Regions from separate parts of the Paenibacillus sp. JNUCC32 genome, predicted to be linked through region 2. Evidence: riboswitches for the same ligand, from Rfam matches in the RefSeq annotation. Region 2 holds a riboswitch; each other region holds the start of a gene.
The links. A riboswitch is a leader RNA that binds a small molecule or an ion and turns the genes downstream of it on or off. The one in region 2 is predicted to bind cyclic di-AMP.

Region 1 (5,415 bases), 3.1 Mb from region 2:
TGCCGACATGGAAATCGCGCCGTGCCTGCTCCAGATGCGCGCGGTTGTTCGAGATCACCGCGCCGGTCAGCCCATAATCGGTATTATTGGCGAATTGAATCGCTTCGTCGAAGGAGGCTGCCTTCGTGAAGGCCACCACCGGGCCGAAGATTTCCTCCTGAGAGATACGGGCAGTGCTGTCCACATCCGCAAAAATCGTAGGCTGAATGAAATACCCCTCCGGATCGCCCGGAAATCCGCCAAGTACCAGCTTGCCTTCGCTTTTCCCGATTTCGATATAGTCGAGAATTTTACGGTACGCCTTATCGTCGATGACGGGTCCCACCTGAGCCTCGGCATGGGAGGGGCTTCCGATCACCAGCTTCTTGGAGCGCTCGATGACCTTCTGCAGCACGGTATCATAAACGTCCTTATGCACGATGGCTCTGGAGCAGGCGGAGCATTTCTGGCCGGAGAAGCCGAAGGCCGAAGCGGTAATCGCATCCGCAGCAAGGTCCAAATCGGCTTCGTTGTCCACGATGATGGCGTCTTTCCCGCCCATTTCGGCGATGACGCGCTTGATCCATCGCTGCCCCGGCTGCGTTTTGGCCGCACGCTCTTGAATTCGCAGTCCAACGTCGCGGGAACCCGTAAAGCTGACAAACCTGGTCAAAGGGTGATCCACCAAATAGTCGCCCACTTCCTGACCCGGACCAGGCAGGAAGTTAACGACACCCGGAGGCAGGCTGACTTCTTCCAGAAGCTGCACGAATTTGGCGGCTATGACCGGGGTGGTGCTCGCCGGTTTCAGCACAACGGTGTTGCCGGAGACGATGGCCGCCGTAGTCATACCGGCCATAATCGCGAGCGGGAAGTTCCAAGGCGGAATGACGATGCCGACGCCAAGCGGGATGTAATCGAGATGATTCTCTTCCTCCTCGTGGACCGTCAGCGGCTGGGGCGCGCTCAGGCGCTGCATTTCGCGGGCATAGAACTCCATGAAATCGATCGCTTCGGCCGTATCCGCGTCCGCTTCGGCACGCGTCTTGCCGGCTTCGAGGGTCATCAGCGCGGAGAACTCGAGCTTGCGCCGCCGCATGATTGCCGCGGCCTTGAACAGGTAGCGAGCCCGCTCGTTCGCCTCGGTGTGCTTCCACGTCTCAAAAGTACGCGCCGCCGTCTGAATGGCTTGCTCGGCAAGCTCGGTATCCGCTTGGGACACGACGCCGATGACTTGGCGCTTGCGCGACGGATTGACCGACTTAGCGGTACGCTCCGTATGGATTTTGGCACCGCCGATAACCAAGGGGTACGATTGGCCAAGCTCGGCTTCGACCCCGGATAACGCCGCATCGTATAACTTGTTGTTCCACTCGTTGTTGAAGTCCATAAATGGTTCGTTCCGAAAAGGTGCTCGCATGGGGAGGCCCCTCCTTAACATGATATGAATCGAAGCTTCAGGCCAATGGTCCATCTGCGGATCGTCATGGTGGCATGGTTAGGATCTCCTGGTGAAAACCTCTATTTAAATATGTATGTCTTCCTGCATGCCGTCATGATTTTTGCATATGAGTTAGATAGAGTGCATTTTGGTTTACCTTGCAAAGGGGGCGCGCGCATGGACGGAACCGAGCTGTACCGTAAAGTGATCCTGACGGTGTCCGGCAATAAACTCGTGAAATGGCTGTCGATCAAGTACGGCCGGAAATTGGCTGGCCGATTCATTGCCGGCGATACCTTGGATGAGGCGCTGGACGAAATCGAGAGGCTGAACGCGAAAGGCATTCTCGTTACGCTGGATCATTTGGGGGAGGGCATTACGACGCTGGATGAAGCGGCCGGGTACCGGGAGGAATATTTGAAGCTGGTGGAAGGGATTGCGAGGCGCGAAGTGCAATCGAACGTATCCTTGAAACCGACGCAAATGGGCATGGCCCTGAACCCCGAGAAGGCTTACGAAAACATCAGGTCGGTGGTAAGAAAGGCTAAAGAGCACCGCAACTTCGTTCGCCTGGACATGGAGGATTCGCCGTATACCCAGGCAACCATCGATATGACGCTCCGCCTTCATAAGGAGGGGCTGACCAATGTGGGGACCGTGATGCAGGCCTACTTGTTCCGTACGGAGGAGGACGTGAAGAATCTGTTAAGGGCCGGCGTTAATCTGCGGCTGGTAAAGGGCGCGTACAAAGAGCCGGGAACCATCGCCTTTCAGCAGAAGCGGGAGGTCATTGACAACTACAAGAAATTGGTCAAAATGCATTTCGACCAAGGAGCCTACGTCGCGATTGCCTCGCATGATGACAACATCATCGACTGGGTGAAGGTATTTGCCGAGCAGAGCCGCATAGACAAACAGGACTATGAATTTCAGATGCTGTATGGACTGCGGATGAACGATCAAGCAGCGCTTGCGCAGGACGGCTACCGTATCCGGTGTTATATGCCTTACGGAACGATGTGGTACCCGTATTTCACCCGGCGCCTGGCGGAGAAGCCCGCCAACCTGATGATGGTGCTCAAAAATATGTTCAAGTGAGCGGGATCCGATTGCAGAACCCCGTCAAAATGCCTGATGAAATAAGTGGCTTTTTGACGGGGTTCTTCATGGTTTCAAAAAACATCAGGCTGCTTAGAAGTGCCCAATCCAAAGGAAACGGGTACAGCAGCTCTCTGTAGCTGCTGCCCCTAGAAATGATAATACGCCTCCGAGCAATTCATAAGGAAGGAGCGCTCCAGCGGCAGTCCGCCTAACCGCTCTCGAGTGATGTGCCGATGCAGGTTGATCTCCAGATCGGCGAGGGCCGATACAGCAAGTTGCATCCGTGCGGGTCCCCACTGCTGCTGCTTTCGGGCATAGCGAATGGCCTCAGTCACGGACATGCCTCTCAGCCTTGAGAAGACGGATGCCCAGCGGACCAGGTCCGAAAATTCTCTCGTGCTTGGCAGGGCATATTCGACATATCCTGCCGCGTCTTTGCAGCTGACTTTGAACAAGCCGCAGTTCCAGCCATGATCGCTCCATGGGATAAAGCGTTCGGCCGAGCCCCGGTCGAAACGAAATATCTCCATATGGCCGATAGTCTCTTCACCTAATGCAGGCACTGCGGTTTCGATGACGGGTGTAAGCGCTGCCTCGATGAGTTTCGTCATGATATGATCTACGCTCCTTTATAAGAATGTTATATGCACGGCAAATAGGCCTGGTGAGCAGAGAAACCCCGCTCTCCAGGCCTATTTATGGTTAGAGCCCCAATTCCGGCGGCCGCTATGCCAAAGCTTGGATGGTATTCTCTCTCAACAACGCGCCTACGAGGTTAGCTGACGGATTCGGACTGAGAGCACCCTACCGCGGGGCCCTTCGATCCTAGGCGCAGCGGATTCACCCCATTCACCAATCGAAGACTGGTGACTTTGGTTCCCCCGTCTCCCGGTCTGTCGGGAGCTCGGCGTATCACGTGTTTCGGATAGATGGATGAATCATACGCCGGAGGAAACGAAAAGTAAATGACCGTATGGGACGAATAGATTCCGAAATGTGATGAAAACGGTAAAAGAAAACGCGTACAATCGGCCGTGTCATCTATTATCGTGGCAAAATCTCGGTATCTCGTTGGATTGCGATAAATAAGAGAAAACAAGAGAAATACATAGTATAGAGCAGTATTCGGAAGATAAAGACGAAATACTGCTTGGTTCCTGTTCGACATAACGCTAGATGTGTTTTTGCTCACATTTACATCCTGCAGGGCCGGACGTATGATACGAACTATGAATTGACGGTCATCAACGACCAAGGCATACGGGCAGCCGTTTCATGAAGGTCTAAAGGCAGTGTGAGAGTTGCCCCTAAGCCTTTATGGATCGATGGCGAAGGCACCATGGGCCTTGCTGAGATTTGAAGGTAGAGGCGACTCTCACCGCGTGGACCTCCTGTTGCTGTGCTGTTATGCCCAGTCTGGATGACAAGTCAATGGCTAATAGAATAACATGCTACTCGTTTTTAATTTTCGCTGAGTCCTTGAATGGAAAAGGAACGGGGGAACCAGTCGGGAGATGAACCTGATCTCTCTGGGGTGAATCCTGTAGACAAGATAACGGTCTATGGGTAGGGCGACTCTCACGCCCGAATCCGTCAGCTAACCTCGTAAGCGTATCGAGAGAGGCAACGATTGTCGTGGACTTGGGCCACGGTGTATTTCACCGTGTCCTGTAAGAAGCCTGCGGGAAGAGTTCTTCTCTTTCCGCAGGCTTCTTTGTTGTTGCCTTCTCTTTCTGACCTTAGGAGGAGAAACGAAGATGGAGAAACCACAGGAATTCATCCTGGTATCCGCGCCGAACAAGGCAGGGGAGGAATTCGTCCGCCAGCTGATTCACAAACGTGTTCCGTTTGCGGCCATAGCCAACAACCGGGCTGAGCAGCAGAGGCTGCGAGAACTGGGCTGCAAACCCATCATTTTGATTGATACAAGAGACGAGCAGACCTGGATCATTCCCGAGTTTCCCGTCAGCAAGGTGTTTCTGTTCGAAAGCAGCTTGAATCTGTGCTGCCGCTACTTGCGGATCTGCCGGACATGGACCTCGGAGTCGATTTACGTGATCACCCATTCCGGCAATCCGCGCTTGATATACAAAGGGCTGGGTGCCGATGTGGTGCTTCATACGAATCATCATCAGGTGTCCTTTCTGATGGCATCCGTTATGAGCTAAGCGTTTGGACTGACGCCACAAGAGTTAGGGGAGGTTACATTCATGCAGGATTTAGTTATGGTGCTCATTTTGGGAGGAACCTACGGACTGCTCATGCTGTTTATGTCCTGGTGCGGGCGCGTGGTTTCGGAACCGGAGGCTGATCAGCCGTGATGATCATGTTGATATTCACGATTTTTATTTTTCTCTATTTGATTTATGCGCTGATTCACCCTGAAAAATTCTAGGGAAACGGCTGAAGGAGGAAGGCATCGTCATGGGCATTTTACAAATTGCCATCGTTATACTCGTTCTAGTGCTGCTGGTCAAGCCGCTGGGAACTTATCTATATCAGGTGTTTCGTTATGAAAGCAATGGAACGGACAGATGGTTCTCCTGGGCGGAGAAACCGATCTTTGCTCTGATCGGCTTGAAAGAACGCAAGGGGATGACATGGAAAGGATATGCCGTCAGCTTTGTGTTAACGAATATCGTGCTGGTTGCGGCGGGCTACTTGATTCTGCGGCTGCAGAAGGTGCTGCCGCTGAACCCGAACGGCATCGGCCATATGGAACCGACCTTGTCGTTCAATACGATGATCAGCTTCATGACCAATACGAATCTTCAGCATTACAGCGGGGAGTCGGGATTGTCTTATCTGGCCCAGATGGCCGTCATTACGATGATGATGTTTACGTCCGCGGCGACCGGGCTGTGCGTGGCGATTGCTTTTATCCGGGCGGTGAC
Region 2 (5,415 bases):
ACGGGTTGCAAACGATTTCGGCATCGAGGAGCAATATGCATTATAATAGGAAAAGGATGCTGCTTTCAGGAGGGACGAGACCGTGCCAAAAATCGAAATCTCGCATAGTAAAAGCGATCACTTCCGCTTCATCAAAAATCCGCAGCTGCTCTTTGCCGGCCAGGTCGTGGACGAGGACTTCTTTTATGGCCCGCCCCAAATCCACGATTTCTGCGAGATCATCTATGTGGTTGAAGGTCGCGGAGAATTCACCATAGCAGGTAAAGTATATGAGCTTCACAAAGGCGATGTCGCCATCTATAACCCCGGCATTCCCCATGAGGAGAAATCCATCACGGACGGGCCTTTCAAGGTAATCTATTGCGGCGTGGATTCGCTTCACATTGAAGGGGTGCCACAGGGGATGCTGCTGCCGGCCTATGTCGAGCCGGTCATATCCTGCGAGAAATACGCTTATAAAGTGGAGAGCTATCTTTCCGAGATCCTCCGCGAATGCGATTCGCAGGTACTGGGATATGAAACGCTGAGCACGAACCTGCTGATGTCATTGATTACCGTGATTTATCGCATCGTGGACGTTAAACACCAATTCCAATCCTTGAAGGGCAAGAATGAAATCGCGCTGCGGACCAAGCACTTTATCGACGCCAACTACACCCAGAGCATCAGCCTCAAGGACATTGCCGATACGATGTATGTCAGCCAGCATTATTTATCCCATCTGTTCAAAAAAGAAGTCGGCGATTCCCCCTTCAATTACTTGATATCCCGCCGGATTGAAGAGGCCAAGCGCCTGCTGGCGGATTCCGAAATGCCGGTGCATGAGGTTGCTTCCCAAGTCGGCTACGGCAACGACAAGTATTTCTCGATGTTATTCAAGAAAATTACCGGTCAAACGCCAAGCTCGTTCCGGGAACAGAGCAAAATGGCCGTGGAGTGAAGGAATTTTCGTTTGTTTTCCTTTCAATAAAGCAGGCAGCCGCAATGGTACGGCTGCCTGCTTTATATATATTACTGTCATATGTCCTTCTATATCGTCAAAAGTATGGAGCATGCTTGATTTTGACGGGGCCGACCGTTTCGATCCTGCTCTGGCATCCGAGACGGTACCCCTCTTCGATTTCTTCCGGATCCAGGCGCCGTTCTTCGGCCAGATTGGGTTCGGACAGATACTCGATTCCCTCCACCACCATGCAGCGGCAGCGCGCACATGTCCCTCTTTTGCAAAAAGAGTTCCAATCCACCTCATTCCGCTCGGCCAAGTCAAGCACCGTCATGCCCAGAACAGGGGCCACGCTGCGCTGAACCTCGCGGCCCGTAAGCTCGATGATTCGGTCCGGCACGGCTTCCATTCTCTCTTCCGCTGCCGGGAGCGACGATTTCTCTCCGCTGTTCCCGCCCTTTTTGTTTTTCCAGAATTTAAACACGCCTTTATCCCCCTATGCATGTACAATCATCAGGTTATGTAGGAATTCCTTCAATTATTATACTGGAAAGTTTAAAAAATCAACATCCCTACTCTTATCGATTCTATGACATCATGCGATTGGAACTCTATGAAAATTTTGCTATACTAGCGTATGCTAGAGCAAATTCCATATTCTATGAGAATCATTCTATTATTTTATTGGGTTGGAGGGAAAACAATAGCATGCTGCATAAACCATTAGGAAAAACAGCCGTCGCTGCCGTTCTTGCCTTATCTCTGCTCGGAACCGCTCCCCATATCGGCCAGGTACAGGCTGCGCCTGCCATTTCGGTAAAGCTGGATGACGTTGCGCTTACATTCGATGCAGCTCCCAGGATAGACAAAGGGGTTACTTACGTGCCGTTCCGGACGGTCGGTGAAGCGCTGGGCATTCAAATCACGTGGAACAGCAAGACGCAAACGGTGAAGGCCATTGGCGAGGTGAAAGGTCAAACGACGGAAGTGCTGCTTCAAGTCGGAAGCACGAGCGCAACCGTCAACGGTAAAAAAGTGAAGCTGGCCGCTCCCCCTGTCCAACGGGAAGGTCGCGTTCTGATTCCGCTCAGCTCGTTCAGCAGCCAATTCGGCGTCAATGTCGGCTGGAATCAGGCGACTCGCACGGTCTCCCTCGTGTCGCCGCAGCGCGAAATGCATCTAAGAGCCTTTTATGCTTTGCAATCTTTCCAAGAGCGGGATCTCGTAGCATCCATGAATTCAGTCGCCTTCGGCTGGAGCCGCATTGATCGGGAAGGTCAGTTTACGCTTCAAGGCGACGAGTATCGTCTGCCTGCGGCGGCCGGCGACGTGACTCCGCAATCGATTGTTGCGGATGCAGCGGATCGGGAGATTAAACCGTACCTTATGGTTTACGCTTTGGACGGAAACGGCGAATTAACCAAAGTCCTCAGCGACAGCAGCCTTCGCCAAAAGTCCATTGAGGGCATCACGACCGCGGTGGCGGATAACGGATTCGGCGGCGTGGTGCTTGATTTCGAAGGGCTCGGTTTTAAACTGGATGCCGCGAAGCAGCAGAAGCTGCTTAATGATTACGTCAAGCAATTGAAAGCGGCATTGCCGAGCGACATTACTCTGTCCTTAGCCGTTCCGCCATTGAACAGCGCCTATAAAGGCTATGATTACAAGACGCTGGCCTCCCTTGCCGATGATCTCATCGTCATGGCGTATCAGTACAATCCGGTTGGCACCAAAGCCCAGGTTCCTGAACCCAACAGTCTGGTGGACCAAGCCATTCAGCAGGCACTTCAGGCAGGCGTTCCTAAGCAGAAGCTCCTGCTCGGCATCAGCTTAAGCAGCGAAACCGCCACATCCGTCGACGATAAGCTCGGCTTGGCCAAGCGCTATGATCTGAAAGGTGCCGCCTTCTGGCGTCTGGGCTTGTTCCGTTCCTATAATAATGGCATGGAAGCCGCCGTGAATGCCTCTGTCGTAAAAGAATAATCTAGTGAATCCTTTCGCAGAATCCCAAATTATAATCTTCTATAAAAAAGAAAGCCTGACAAGATCATCTCTTGTCAGGCTTTCCGGTTATGTATCGAACTCTAAACTGCTTATTCCAATTAGCTCGCGCTTCCTACCAGTTTAGCATAGTTCTCTTGGCTCAATACACGGCGCGCCGTTACATAACGCGGTTCGTAATAGGAGTCGCTAAGCTTGCTGATTCTTACGCCCTTGCTGCTGGAAGCATGCGCAAATTGTCCATCTCCAATGTAAACGCCCGCATGGGAAATGCCGCTTCCGCTTGTATTGAAGAATACCAAATCTCCGACTCTCAGGTCCTCGCGATCCACATGAACCCCGGCTTTAGCCTGACTCTGGGATGTGCGCGGAAGATCCATGTCGAAATTTCTAAACATATACAGAATAAATCCGGAGCAATCAAATCCGCTTGTCGTTGTTCCGCCCCATTTATAAGGCGTTCCTACCAATTGCTTCACTTGATGCTGAAAATTCGGTTGTTGATCAGCATAAGCTGATACGGCACCTGAAGAAAAAATAATTGCAGACCCAAGCAATGTGATGACAAATTTCTTCAAAATATGTTCTCTCCTTCGATGCCTACGGAGTTAGCTAAGGGTTCGGTTGAAGGTTCCCTATACTCTCTATGGTACAAGAATAATTCACCCAAGACGGTTCCCCCGTTTTCACAAACGAAATTCGGCAAAATTCATTAACATTTTGTAACCTTCTCTTAATATAGTATACAAGCAAGGATGCTGTCAATAATATCCTAGAAATCTATCACTATATGTTAATCAATGTCGTATAGGCTGAAAATTTTCATGTTTTTTCATTATGCCATCTCGCATACTCATGACAATTATGTAACACTCCATCGAACCTCCGGCGACGTTTTGTTAACGGGCATGCAACTTTTTTGCAGTTCGGAACGTTTACATATTCAGACAAGAAATCAAAGAGGTGATCCTTCGCTTATGAGTCAAATCACGATGGCTGAAGCTTTAGCAGTCCGGGCAGCAATCAATCGTCTCATGAATCAATTGATGTCGGAACGCTTGAACAACAGCAGCACGATCATTGAAAAAGGGGAAACGGCGGAGTATCCTGCTCGCAGCGTGGATGCCATTACGGAAGAGATCGAAGCCGCCGCAGCGGATTACAGAAAGCTGGATCTGCTGATGGCAATCTCCAACACGACGCAGACCATTAGTTGGAACGGCTCCGACATGACCATCATGGAGGCGATCGAGCTCGCCAAACAAATGCGCAGCGATATCGGACAGCTTGCCCATCTCGGCTCCCGCAAGAAACTGGAGCGCCAGAGCGGACGGGGAAGCGGAGATGGCGCCGTAACGCTGTTTAACGTGGCCCTATACGATCCGGAAGCTTATCAGGCGCAGGCGCGCAAGAAGGAACGCGAAGTGACCAGGCTCTCCTCACTGATCGAGCATGCCAACCATACGAGCATGATTACGTTCGACGCATCAAAATACATGGAGTAGCGGAATCCGCCGGCTCCAAGCCTGCAGGCCGCCTCGCGTGCGGGTTTGGAGCCGGCGGATTCCGTCGGCGGGCGGGAAAGTGCGGGCAACCGCTTATTGTTTGTCGGATACAAACAAACCTAATAGGAAACCAAAAACTCGACTCCAGTGAAAACGGATGACGGCTTACGGTTTACGCCTATCACCTGTCACAAGTTACGGACTTCGCTTACGCAAATATGATCGCTCCGTTTCCCGCTCTCTTCATGAATAATCAGAAAGCCGCCCTTGAGGGCGGCTTTTGTTGCCTTTTCTTTACGAATGTATTATTGGAACAAGGCTGCGGCTCCCACCAGGCCAACATCGTCCCGCAGTCCCGCAGGAACGATCTCGTAGGTTCCTAAATAAGACGGCATGACCAGCTTATCCGTCATTTCCCGAAGCTGCGGGAAAAGGAGCTCGCCTGCTCTGCTCACACCCCCGCCAACCACGATGCGATCGGGGTTGAAGCTGTGAATGACGTTAACCAGTCCAAGCGCCATGTAATAAACGGCACGATCGATGACCTCCACTGCGACGGGGTCATGAAGACGTTTAGCCTCGAATACATGCCTGGCGTTCACGCCTCCATCGGCTGCGGCCAGTTCGGAAATAACGCTGGTCTGGGTAAGCATCCGCTGGGATGCTGCCAGGCCGATGGCCGTTCCTGAAGCAAACACCTCCCAGCAGCCATGGCTGCCGCAATTGCACTGCGGACCGCTGGGATCAATGATATGATGCCCAAGCTCCCCTGCAAAGGAATTGCTGCCCAGAAACAGCTTGCCATCCAGCACGATGCCTGAACCGATGCCTGTGCTGAGCGTCACGTAAACCATGTTCGTCGACCCTCGGCCGGCACCTCTTACATATTCGCCCCATGCGGCTGCATTGGCATCATTCAGCACTTGTACTTCCGTATTCAGATCTCGTTCCATCCAGGCTTTGAGA
Region 3 (5,415 bases), 2.7 Mb from region 2:
CTGAAGATGGAGTCCTGGAAATACAGCTCACACGAGAACTACGCGCTGAATGTTTACACGAGAGGCAAGCTGGTGCTGCAAGGCATTGAACGGCAGGTCGGTCCACAGATGATGGGGAAAATCATGCATACCTATGCCCAGAAATACCGTTTCAAGCACCCAACCACGTCTGATTTTCAGAAAGTCGTCGAGCAAGTAAGCAAAACCTCCTGGCAATCGTATTTTGACCAATATGTATATGGAAGCCAAATGGCCGACGTCGCCATCGATGTGATCAAAACCAAAAATAAAGGCACGTCAGACCATCCGCGGTATGAATCCACGGTCAAGATTACGAGCAAGGACGGAGATATAACCGATGTGCCTATCGTGTTCGCCTTTGAAGACGGCAAAACGGTGGAGCGAACCTGGAGCGGCAAGGACGGAAAAGTTACGTACACCCTGGAGTACAGCACCCCGCTCGCCTGGGCCATGGTTGATCCGAAATACTCCATCGTTCTGGAGAATAGACACATCAATAACTATATGAAGGCAGGAATGGATCCGAAGGTGGTCACACGCTGGAATCTCAGTATTACCAAGCTTGTGGAGACGTTGTTCGGCAGCCTGTCATGGTGAGGGGGGAGCACATGAAAAGTTATGCAGGCCAAGGGTGGATCAGTGTTAAAGACCAATTATACGTCTCCATTCTGCTGTTCTTGTACCGCATGCTGTGGGGATATTGCCTGTACCGGCTTGTAAAATCGGCAGTCGTCCCCCTGCTGATGCGGTATCCGGATTCTGCCCCTAACGAGCTTAGCCGCCTGTTATTCTTCTACGAGGGCGAGATGAGTCTGTCGTTAAGCGGCACGGTCCATACCTATGGTTGGCTTCTGGCCGCTCTGCTCCTGATCCGGATGGTATGTACCCCGCTCATTCGGGCAGGCATCTTCTATAACCTCCACCAGGAGGCCAAGGGCGAGCGCGGATTATTCTTCTTCACCGGCATGCAGAAGCTATGGAAGCCCGTTACGGTATTTTATCTGATCGAACTTGTTCTTACCTTTGTGCCCGGATACTGGATTCTGCCCAAAATCCTTCCGATTCTGCTGAACGGGATCCATGAGCCGGTTCTGCTGCTTCATGCGCTGCCTCATGCAGCCGGATGGTTTCTGTACGCCTATCTGATTCGCCTGTTATTGCTCTATATGCAATTCGGCCGTACGGACAATTCCGGCATGATCAGCTCCGTTCTTGCGCTCTTCCGCCGACTGGGCACGGCTGTGCTGTTATCCCTTACCGTTGGCGGATCGGCCTGCGTCATTCTTTTGCTCCTAAGCTCGGCATCGCTCTTCTGGGCGGGATTGATTGGCTTGATTATTCAGCAAGCCTCTTATTTTCTGAATGGACTCTTCCAAATTTGGGTAATTTCCGCCCAATACCATTTGTGGCGGGATTCTTCCTCGCAGCATGCCTAATCGTTACATTTCGTTACCATCATATGATAAACAAGCTCGTAAATATGCTGTAATCGGAAGCGACACATTTCTCTCTCGGACTTGATTTTACAAAGAATAGAAGCTCATTTTTCCTCAATATTACATTTTCCGATGGCCAAATTACAAAAAAACCTGATCCCGCATGATGGGGACAGGTTTTTTTGTATAAAAATGAGCTTTCCTCATTTGCCAAATTGTTAATACTCTGCTAAAATAACGAATATGTTAGTAACAACTTTGTCATCTTTACTGTAACTTTTTGCTGGAACTATGTAATTTCGTTAAGCATGTTGGAACGTCAGACGTCTATGAATGGGTTCATCAACATTTTAAGGAGCCGAATTCCCATGATTGGGAAGCGGGGGATCCGTTTTGGGTGAATTGATCTCGCAAGAGAGGGATCATAGGGGACCTTCAACCGAACCCTTAAGCTAACCTCGCAGGCAATGGAAGGAGCTTTTTGTTTTGAAAAAGAAGTTAACGGCCATTTCTCTAGGCCTGGCCCTCGCACTCACATTAGGGACCGGAAGCGCTTTCGCCGATTCCAAATTAAATACTGCAATCAAACCAGCCATTGGTGTCTCTTATAAAACAGGTGGAACCACAACGAATGGTTTTGACTGCTCCGGATTCACCAGCTATATCTACAAGAAACTTGGTCTAAGCCTGCCGCGCACGTCTGGAGCTCAATACAAAGTCGGTACGGCCGTAGCCAAGAGCAAGCTGAAAGCTGGCGATCTCGTGTTTTTCAACACATCCGGCAGAGGTGTATCTCATGTGGGTATTTATGTTGGGGGCGGCAAATTCGCTCATTCCTCATCCTCGCGCGGTGTCATCATCAGTCCGCTGAGCCAGAGCTATTACGCCAATCGATACGTAGGTGCTAAGCGAGTCATGAGTCAGTCTACGTACAAGTCTGTAGCTGTGAACTACAATTAATTATTGGAACTTCATTGATTTATCCTTTACAAGAAGCCCTGGGCGTATGAGATTGTGCCGATCTCATCCAGCGGCTTTTTCTTTTTTCTGCCTCTGTGTATACCTTTATAACGTTTGGGACAACGAAAAAGTTCCCACTTTTCGAGAAAAAAAGAAAATTATTATGCAAATTCTCTTCGCATCCTCAAGTCATTGCATCTTCTACCCTTTATATACCCTCCTCTCCCTTCATTAAACACCCTAATGGAAAAATATTGATTTTATTTTCTGAGGACTACTACGAGCAGCGATACGTAGATGCCGAACGCATCATGAGCAATGATCAGTATGAAAAGTCGACCGGAGAATCTCCCAAGCTTCGATGTCTTATCCTCGTCCTGCCCATACATATCCGTTTGCCCGTCAAAGGAGACCTACTTCTCTTGGACGGGCTTTTTGAATGCGGCTAGAATGTTTGAGAAATGGGGTATAATTTAATTTGTAATTATGACAGGGGGACTTTGCCAATGGATGCAGCACCGATTTCATTTCATACGGTGGTCATGCGTGAAGAGCACGCGAAAGAAATATGCGCCTGGACCTATCCTCCTCCCTATAACATTTACGGTTTTCTTCCCTGGGAGCAGATGAAGGGGCTTGAGATCGAGTTTGGGGATCCGGACATCCGCCGGGAACAGTACATTTCGATTTTGGATGAACGGAAGACGCTATGGGGATTTGCCCAGCTGTTTCCGATGCATGAGGTTACGCGGATCGGGCTGGGCATGCGGCCTGATTGGTGCGGGCGGGGAATGGGTAAACGGTTTATGCAGACGATTGTCCGGGAAGCGAGGCGGAGGCGGCCTGCCGATGAGATCGACCTGGAGGTAATGACCTGGAATGAGCGCGCGATCCGTGCATACGAAAAGGCGGGCTTTCATATCACCGATACGTACGAGCGCCTTACACCGACGGGAAACGCCCTTTTCCACTGCATGGTGTATGAGCCTCCGGCAAATGAGGAATAGTAATCCTTGTCTATATGAAAAAGCACAATTTTGTGTACTTTTTATGAAGGCGCGCGGTATAGTTGCTTTTTTTGTCACAACTGGCTATGCTGTCTATGGATGTTGGTTTATAATGGAGACAAGTGCAAAAGTGCAGTATACATAGAAGGGACGATATGACGATGCAAAAATGGATCATGAGCGGATTGTTCTTCGTCGCATGTGCGTTGGCTATTGCGCTGATGTTTACGCTCCCAGGCAAGGAACAGGTAGCTCAGGAAGAGAAGCCGACTATGCCGGAAGTGACTCTGGATGCTGCCGCAGCCGAAGCCACACTGAAAGCAAGCTGCATCAGCTGTCATGGTGACCAACTTCAAGGCGGCGCTGGACCGGCTTTGAATCAAGTAGGCGGACACATGGATGCGGACGCTATCTTCAACGTTGTAACCAAAGGCCGTAAGGGTATGCCTTCCTTTAAGGATCAACTTAAGCCTGACGAAATCGCAAACATCGCGCTGTACCTTGCTGAGAAAAAATAAATCAGCTTATACGCAAAACACGCTTGAACCTGGAGAACCTCCCGGCGCAAGCGTGTTTTTACATATTGGGGAGCTATGACCGGATGGATCCGTCTCCCGTCTATTGTCCTGATTTGCCGTCCTTGGAACGGCTTTTCTCGTAGGCCTCGTTAAACTGCTGCGCTTCCTTAATATCCACAGCCGTAATGCCGCCGTCGTCCCAGGAAGTGAGACGCAGCGTAACGACTTTATAATCTATGGTGATATAGGGGTGATGTCCGAAAGCTTCCGAAATAGCTGCCACTTCATCAACAAAAGCGATTCCCTTCATGAAGGAGGAGAAGGTATACTTCCTGACGATCCATCTCCCTTGTTCAAATTCCCAACCCTCAAGCTTTTCCAGATGAGCCTCTACTTCTTGCTGCGTATAAAGCATCTTTTATCTTCCTCCCCGAAAAAAACCTATCGTAAAGCCGACTGACACGTGTATGGGCTTCTGTCATCTATTCTATTCTGCCCTGTTTCCGTTGATAACTGGAGTGATTACACAAGAGCCACAAAGGCCAACTCTTCTTCACCGATCAAAATATGTATTCGATGGTTATTCTGGTCATGCATGACCACGCCGCTGCCGACGCTAATCACCGGCTCCGTGCCCAGCGCATAGAACAAATCCTCCGCCAGCGCCTCATGAACCTCATTCCGCTCGGCTTCGCCCAGATTGCCCCAATCCTCCGCTTCCATTTCAAAGAAAACGTAGCTGTCGGAAATTCGCCCGACGGCTTCGGTCAATTCCGCGAGGATTTCGCCGTAATCCCTTCCGTGCTTCACACCCATCTCAATCACTCCTTTCCTTACCGTACTAAGCTTCGTTTCCCTTCCTTCCATTATACCGGAAATTACAACTAAAAAAAAAAGCCCGACCTGACGATAAATAGGATAACGCCCCACAAAAGGGGCCCGGTTCTCCATGAGAGCCGTTCTGACGAATGGATTCGTTATTTTATTTCTCACGGATGAGGTGTGGTATGGAAATTTCAACAATTATAGGCTTAATCATCGGTATCGTCGCGGTACTGGTGGGCATGATTCTTAAAGGTGCCTCCCTTCTCGCTTTGTATAACCCGGCAGCCTATCTAATCATTCTTGGCGGTACGGCAGCAACTTTATTCATCGGATTTCCGTTATCCGAGCTGAAAAAGATTCCGAAGCTGGTCAAAATGACCTTCGTGAAACAGAACCTGATGGACAAGACGGACATGATCAAGCTGTTCATGGAATGGGCTTCGATTACGCGCCGTGAAGGTCTGCTGGCTCTGGAAACCAAAGTCGATGAGATCGATGACAGCTTCCTGCGTAACGGAATGCGCATGATTATCGACGGCAACGATCAGGAATTCGTACGCGATGTATTGATGGAAGATATCAACGCCACGGAAGAGCGCCATCGTTCCGGCTCGCTGATCTTCTCCCAGGCCGGCATGTATGCACCTT
Region 4 (5,415 bases), 1.6 Mb from region 2:
GGAAGCGTTAATTCTGGAGTGCAATCTGATCAAAACCCATCAGCCGAGATTCAATGTGCTGCTGAAGGACGATAAAACCTATCCCTACCTTAAAATAACGAATGAAGAGCATCCTCGCCTGGAAGTGACCAGGAGGGTGCTTAAAGATAAAGCCAAATACTTCGGTCCTTATCCGAACGCGTATGCGGCGCAGCAGACCAAAAAGCTGCTGGACCGGATGTATCCACTGCGCAAATGCGGCGTGATGCCGAAAGAGGTCTGCTTGTATTACCATATGGGACAATGCTTGGCTCCATGCGTGAAGGAAGTGCCGAAATCCGCCTATGAACAGATTACGGGAGAGATTACTTCCTTCCTGAGCGGCGGGCACGAAGAGATCAAGAAGGAACTGCAGCGAAAGATGCAGGAGGCCGCGGAGGATTTGTATTTCGAGCGTGCCAAGGAGCTGCGGGACCAAATCATCCATATCGATACCTTGATGGAGAAGCAGAAGATCACGACAACGGATACCCGGGATCGCGACGTGTTCGGTTATGCCGTGGACAAAGGCTGGATGTGCGTGCAGATTCTGTACATGCGCCAAGGCAAAATGGTGCAGCGCAACAAGTCCGTTTTTCCGTTCTACGGGGATGCGCACAGTGATTTCATGTCGTTCATAGCCCAGTATTACAGCGATAATCCTGCATTGCCGCAGGAAATTCTGCTGCCTGGGCCGCTGTTGGCAGAGGAGACCGGCTCCGAGACGGCCACTGATAGCGCCGGGGATCAGGGTGCCCGGAACGCAGACGAAGCCGCGGAAACGGAGAAGAAGCTGACCGCGGATACATCCGAAGAACAGCAGGAAGTCCTTGTCCAAGCCCAAGCTGAGCAGGCGGAGGCCGCTGGCCTCGTGGATGCTGCCGGGGGCGCTGCCGCCTTGCAGGAATGGCTGGGCGTGAAGGTTCACGTGCCGCAGCGGGGCTTGAAGAAACAGATGGTCGGCATGGCGTCGGATAACGCGAAGGTGTCGCTGGACGAGAAATTCCGCTTGATTGAGCGCGATGAAGAACGGACCTCGGTTGCAGCGGCCAATCTGGGCGAGGTGATCGGCCTCCAGTCGCTGAACCGGATCGAGGCGTTTGATAACTCGAACATCCAGGGCGCAAATCCGGTATCGGCCATGGTCGTATTCACCAACGGGAAACCGGATAAGAAGGAATATCGCAAATATAAGATTCGTACCGTGCAGGGGCCGGACGATTACGATACGATGCGTGAAGTGATCCGGCGGCGGTACGAGCGTGTATTGAAGGAGAATCTGCCGCTTCCGGACCTCATTGTCGTCGATGGGGGGAAGGGACAGATCTCAGCAGCCATCGACGTGCTGGAGAATGAACTGGGGCTGTTCGTCCCGGTCTGCGGGCTTGTGAAGGATGCCAAGCATAAAACGGCGCAGCTGATGGTCGGAGACCCGCCGGAGCCGGTGTCGCTGCCTCGGGACAGCCAGGAGTTCTATTTGCTCCAGCGCATTCAGGATGAGGTTCACCGTTTCGCGATTTCCTTCCACCGCGAGCAGCGCGGGAAATCGATGGTGACGTCCAAGCTGGATTCGATCCCAGGCATCGGGGAGAAGCGCCGCAAAATGCTGCTGAAGCATTTTGGCTCGGTCAAAAAAATAAAAGAGGCTTCAGTCGAAGACTTCAAGCCCCTTTCCATCGGTGAAAAATTAGCAACGGATATTCTTAATGCACTTCGTGAGGAGGAGTCGTGACATACGGCTTCTCTTTTTTTGTCGGGTTGAAACGGTAAATCGCATAGGCGACAATCGCCGGAAGCACCATGTAAAAAGCGCCGGTCAGCAAGTTGGCTGCATCCTTGAGCATGATCAGGCTGATGCCCATCAGGATGCTGTTGAAGATGACATGGGAGAACATCGCCGCCAAATACCCGTATTTCAAGAAGATGTAGCTGAACAGCAAACCGATGATGACCAGCTCAATCGGCCGGGAGATCACGGGGTATATCGGATAGAGCGTATGTCCCAGTGCCCAGATAAGCGAGGTGATCAAGCTTGCAACAAAGGTGTTGCGGACGATCTTTTTCACCATCTTGATGCCGAACAGCCGGTACACGGCCTCCTCGGATATGCCGGCCAGCCAGGCCATCAACGGAAACAGCCAAGGATACAGCATGTTGTAAGGCGATTGCGTCGCATCCGTGGTGGACCATGTATTCAGGGTCAGACCAAGACCGATAAAGATGACGGATTGGACGCCAAGCAGGATGAAGGCCCACATATACCCCAGCTTCATGCTGTCCAGCACGTAATGCCCGTATCCGGGTTCTTTGGCACGCGGCCATGGATTGAGTCCGTCTTCTTTATGCCACAGCCCGCTGCCGCCGACAAGGGAAAAATAGAGCAGGGCGGAGAAGACGAGCGAATAGACGGCATAGAAAATCATCATCCCGAGCACGCCGGTTTGCGACATGCCTTCGGATTTGAAAACGGGAATCAGATTATACGTATTCAGCATTTGAATGACGAACAGCAGCGCGGATAAGAACAGGCCGCGCTTAAATGAGGTGTAGGCCCTGGTCTTCACGCTGTACACAATCGCAAGAATGCCCAGGATTAGGGTGAACAGGCCGTACCCTGCGAGCGTCAGCAGGGTGGCATCCTGCGTCTGCTTGTTGACATAAGCAGAGTGGGCGGCTGGCACCGAGAAGGAGGGCTCATAAGAGCGCAATTTCCCCTGCTCGAAGGTGAAGCGGTGCTCCAGCCTGGAGTCCCCGATCCTGGATTCAGGGTCCACATATTTGAGACGGGGCTCCCCTTCCTTCGTAACCAGCTCCAGATTCGACAGGTCATAACCCGCCCGCTGAAGCCATGGCTCCGCCAGCGCCTGCTTCTCGGCCAATGTCATGCCGTCCTCAACGACGAGCAGCATCTGCCTCTGAATCTCGCCCTTGTTCAGCTCGATCCGGTCAAAGCTGGAACGGGCATAATCATACGAGAATCCGACGATGCCGGAATTCTGCATGTGCACGTCCACATTGAGGGCATCGCCTCCAGGCTCGCTGAAGCGAACGCGGTATACGTCATAGGGATATTTGGCTTCATAGGTTTTGTTATATTCCGAAAGCCTCTTCTCCTTCGCCAGATATCCGTAAAGTTCCGATTTGGATTGATATGTAACCAAGGCTTCGTCCGTGTCCGCAGCCGCAAACTGCAGATGCTCCTGAGCAAACCTTGAAGCTGCCTGCCGAGCCTGCTCCTTGGAAATGATATCCGGTGAGGCCATCTCGGCATCGTCCGGATTCGCCCACGGAAATACCTGAAATAATAGGAACAGAATCAGGCCGACTGCGGCAGGCGCGATGAGCTGCTTCAGATTGGGCTTCAGCTTCAAGGGCTCTCTTGCACGATTCATGAAATTCCTCCTCTAAGAAAGTTGATACTCCCACTGGTATTCGATATGCCTGATTAAGAACGCATAGAGTCAATATAACATAGTATGAAAGCCATAAGCAGCTTATCCCAATTATCGGAATATTGAAATAAATCGATGAAAATGAATGAAAGGTTTCGAAAACGTTAGAGAACCCTACGCTTGTATTCTTGAATATGCCCAATTCGCGCTCTTTTAAAGATATTTCGGGCGAAAAACGGCATTGGGTTACGTAACGGATTGAGTTATAATCACATCATGCTTGAAGGAACCGAATATTCCAGCCGAATTTCGTAATGAAAATGGGGGAACCATGTAATTGGGGTGAATTTCATTATTCCCGGAATAATGAATAGGGCGACCTGTGGAAATGCCCGAATCCGTCAGCTAACCTCGTAGGCTGTTGCACAGGAACCAGACCGAAAGGCACTGCGTTTTCCAGTGTCTTTTTTCGTTGATTTTTTTAAAGAAGGTGTCCGATTGAACGCTAAATTAAACTGGCTTACATTGTCTCCGCCTCAAATTCTCGTGCTTGGTTTTGCGGCCATCATCTTCATCGGGACCGGGCTGTTAATGCTGCCAATCTCGACGACGACGGGCGAACCGCTTGGATTTACTGACGCCTTGTTCACTTCGACCTCGGCAACGTGCGTAACGGGCCTGGTCGTGGTGGATACGGGAACGACATTCAGTTCCTTCGGAGAAGTCGTGATCATGCTGCTGATTCAAATCGGCGGGCTCGGATTCATGACGATGGCTACTTTATTCGCCTTGGTTCTGAAAAGACGCATATCGCTCAAAGACCGTCTAATCTTACAGGAAGCGATGAATCAGTCCTCGATGGAAGGCATCGTAAGGCTGATACGCAGAGTATTGCTGTACTCCCTCGTCATCGAGGCCTGCGGCGCAGTCATTTTATCGATTCGTTGGGCGTTTGATATGCCGCTGGGCCGGGCGATCTATTACGGTGTTTTTCATGCGGTGACGATGTTTAACAACGCCGGCTTCGATTTGTTTGGCGATTTTCGGAGTTTGACCGGGTATGTATACGATCCGGTAGTCAACTTCGTCGTGATGTTCTTGATTGTTTCCGGGGGCATTGGATTTATTGTGCTGTCCGATCTGATCGATTATCGAAAACAGCGGAGGCTCTCCCTGCACTCCAAGGTGGTGCTCACGATGACGGCTGCCTTGCTTGCGGTCGGATTTATCGTCATTCTCATATTTGAATTTACCAATCCGAGAACGCTGGGTTCCCTGAACTGGGGCGGAAAATTCTTCGGCGCGTTATTCCAATCCGTAACGCCGCGTACGGCGGGCGCGAATACTATAGATATTACGGGGCTCAGACAGGCAACGCAATTTTTTATCGTCATCCTGATGTTTATCGGAGCATCTCCAGGGTCAACCGGCGGCGGCATCAAAACCACGACCTTTACCATTATGGTAGGGGCGGTCATCGCGATGATGCGCGGGCGGGAAGACATCGTCATGTTCCGTTATCGCCTGGCCCAGGAGCGGGTGCTGAAGGCACTGACCATTGCCTTGCTGGCCCTGCTGCTCGTTCTAACCGTCTCGATGATTCTGTCGACGACAGAGGAAGGGGACTTCCTGGAGATTCTATTCGAAACGACATCCGCCTTCGGTACGGTAGGTCTCTCCATGGGCTTAACGCCCGATTTGACCGTGTTCGGCAAGATCCTGATCAGCCTTACGATGTTTGCGGGTCGATTGGGGCCGTTGACGCTTGCTTATGCACTGGGGCCGAAAAAGGGTAAAGAATTATATCGTCATCCGGAAGGCAAAATGATAATTGGATAAGGGGTATAGGAGAGACATGAAACCAAAGCAATTTGCAATCATCGGTTTGGGGCGATTTGGCGCCAGTCTGGCGCTGGAGCTGATGGAACAGGGATATGAGGTGCTCGGCATCGACCGGAACGAAGAGGTCGTCGAGGACATGAGCGAGCTGCTGACGCATACGGTG

Region 1: it holds a riboswitch for cyclic di-AMP, as region 2 does, so the genes downstream of both, JNUCC32_RS22980 (hypothetical protein) here and JNUCC32_RS06245 (C40 family peptidase) in region 2, are expected to answer to the same signal.
Region 3: it holds a riboswitch for cyclic di-AMP, as region 2 does, so the genes downstream of both, JNUCC32_RS24615 (C40 family peptidase) here and JNUCC32_RS06245 (C40 family peptidase) in region 2, are expected to answer to the same signal.
Region 4: it holds a riboswitch for cyclic di-AMP, as region 2 does, so the genes downstream of both, JNUCC32_RS29770 (TrkH family potassium uptake protein) here and JNUCC32_RS06245 (C40 family peptidase) in region 2, are expected to answer to the same signal.

Annotation. Positions count from the first base shown of each region.
Region 1 is NZ_CP062260.1:5,184,410-5,189,824, reverse strand. It holds gene pruA (L-glutamate gamma-semialdehyde dehydrogenase) at 1-1,399, opposite strand, end outside; gene JNUCC32_RS22985 (proline dehydrogenase family protein) at 1,598-2,518, shown strand; gene JNUCC32_RS22980 (hypothetical protein) at 2,668-3,132, opposite strand; cyclic di-AMP (ydaO/yuaA leader) riboswitch at 3,269-3,441, opposite strand; cyclic di-AMP (ydaO/yuaA leader) riboswitch at 3,981-4,149, shown strand; gene JNUCC32_RS22975 (hypothetical protein) at 4,279-4,689, shown strand; gene JNUCC32_RS31860 (potassium-transporting ATPase subunit F) at 4,842-4,916, shown strand; gene kdpA (potassium-transporting ATPase subunit KdpA) at 4,946-5,415, shown strand, end outside.
Region 2 is NZ_CP062260.1:1,347,740-1,353,154, reverse strand. It holds gene JNUCC32_RS06260 (AraC family transcriptional regulator) at 83-940, shown strand; gene JNUCC32_RS06255 (2Fe-2S iron-sulfur cluster-binding protein) at 1,038-1,427, opposite strand; gene JNUCC32_RS06250 (stalk domain-containing protein) at 1,652-2,926, shown strand; gene JNUCC32_RS06245 (C40 family peptidase) at 3,046-3,522, opposite strand; cyclic di-AMP (ydaO/yuaA leader) riboswitch at 3,526-3,659, opposite strand; gene JNUCC32_RS06240 (hypothetical protein) at 3,922-4,449, shown strand; gene JNUCC32_RS06235 (ROK family protein) at 4,755-5,415, opposite strand, start outside.
Region 3 is NZ_CP062260.1:5,574,569-5,579,983, forward strand. It holds gene JNUCC32_RS24605 (M1 family metallopeptidase) at 1-618, shown strand, start outside; gene JNUCC32_RS24610 (hypothetical protein) at 630-1,457, shown strand; cyclic di-AMP (ydaO/yuaA leader) riboswitch at 1,804-1,939, shown strand; gene JNUCC32_RS24615 (C40 family peptidase) at 1,944-2,417, shown strand; gene JNUCC32_RS24620 (GNAT family N-acetyltransferase) at 2,924-3,424, shown strand; gene JNUCC32_RS24625 (c-type cytochrome) at 3,586-3,942, shown strand; gene JNUCC32_RS24630 (4a-hydroxytetrahydrobiopterin dehydratase) at 4,043-4,357, opposite strand; gene JNUCC32_RS24635 (hypothetical protein) at 4,465-4,758, opposite strand; gene motA (flagellar motor stator protein MotA) at 4,950-5,415, shown strand, end outside.
Region 4 is NZ_CP062260.1:6,688,741-6,694,155, forward strand. It holds gene uvrC (excinuclease ABC subunit UvrC) at 1-1,750, shown strand, start outside; gene JNUCC32_RS29765 (CPBP family intramembrane glutamic endopeptidase) at 1,722-3,410, opposite strand; cyclic di-AMP (ydaO/yuaA leader) riboswitch at 3,701-3,845, shown strand; gene JNUCC32_RS29770 (TrkH family potassium uptake protein) at 3,909-5,249, shown strand; gene JNUCC32_RS29775 (potassium channel family protein) at 5,266-5,415, shown strand, end outside.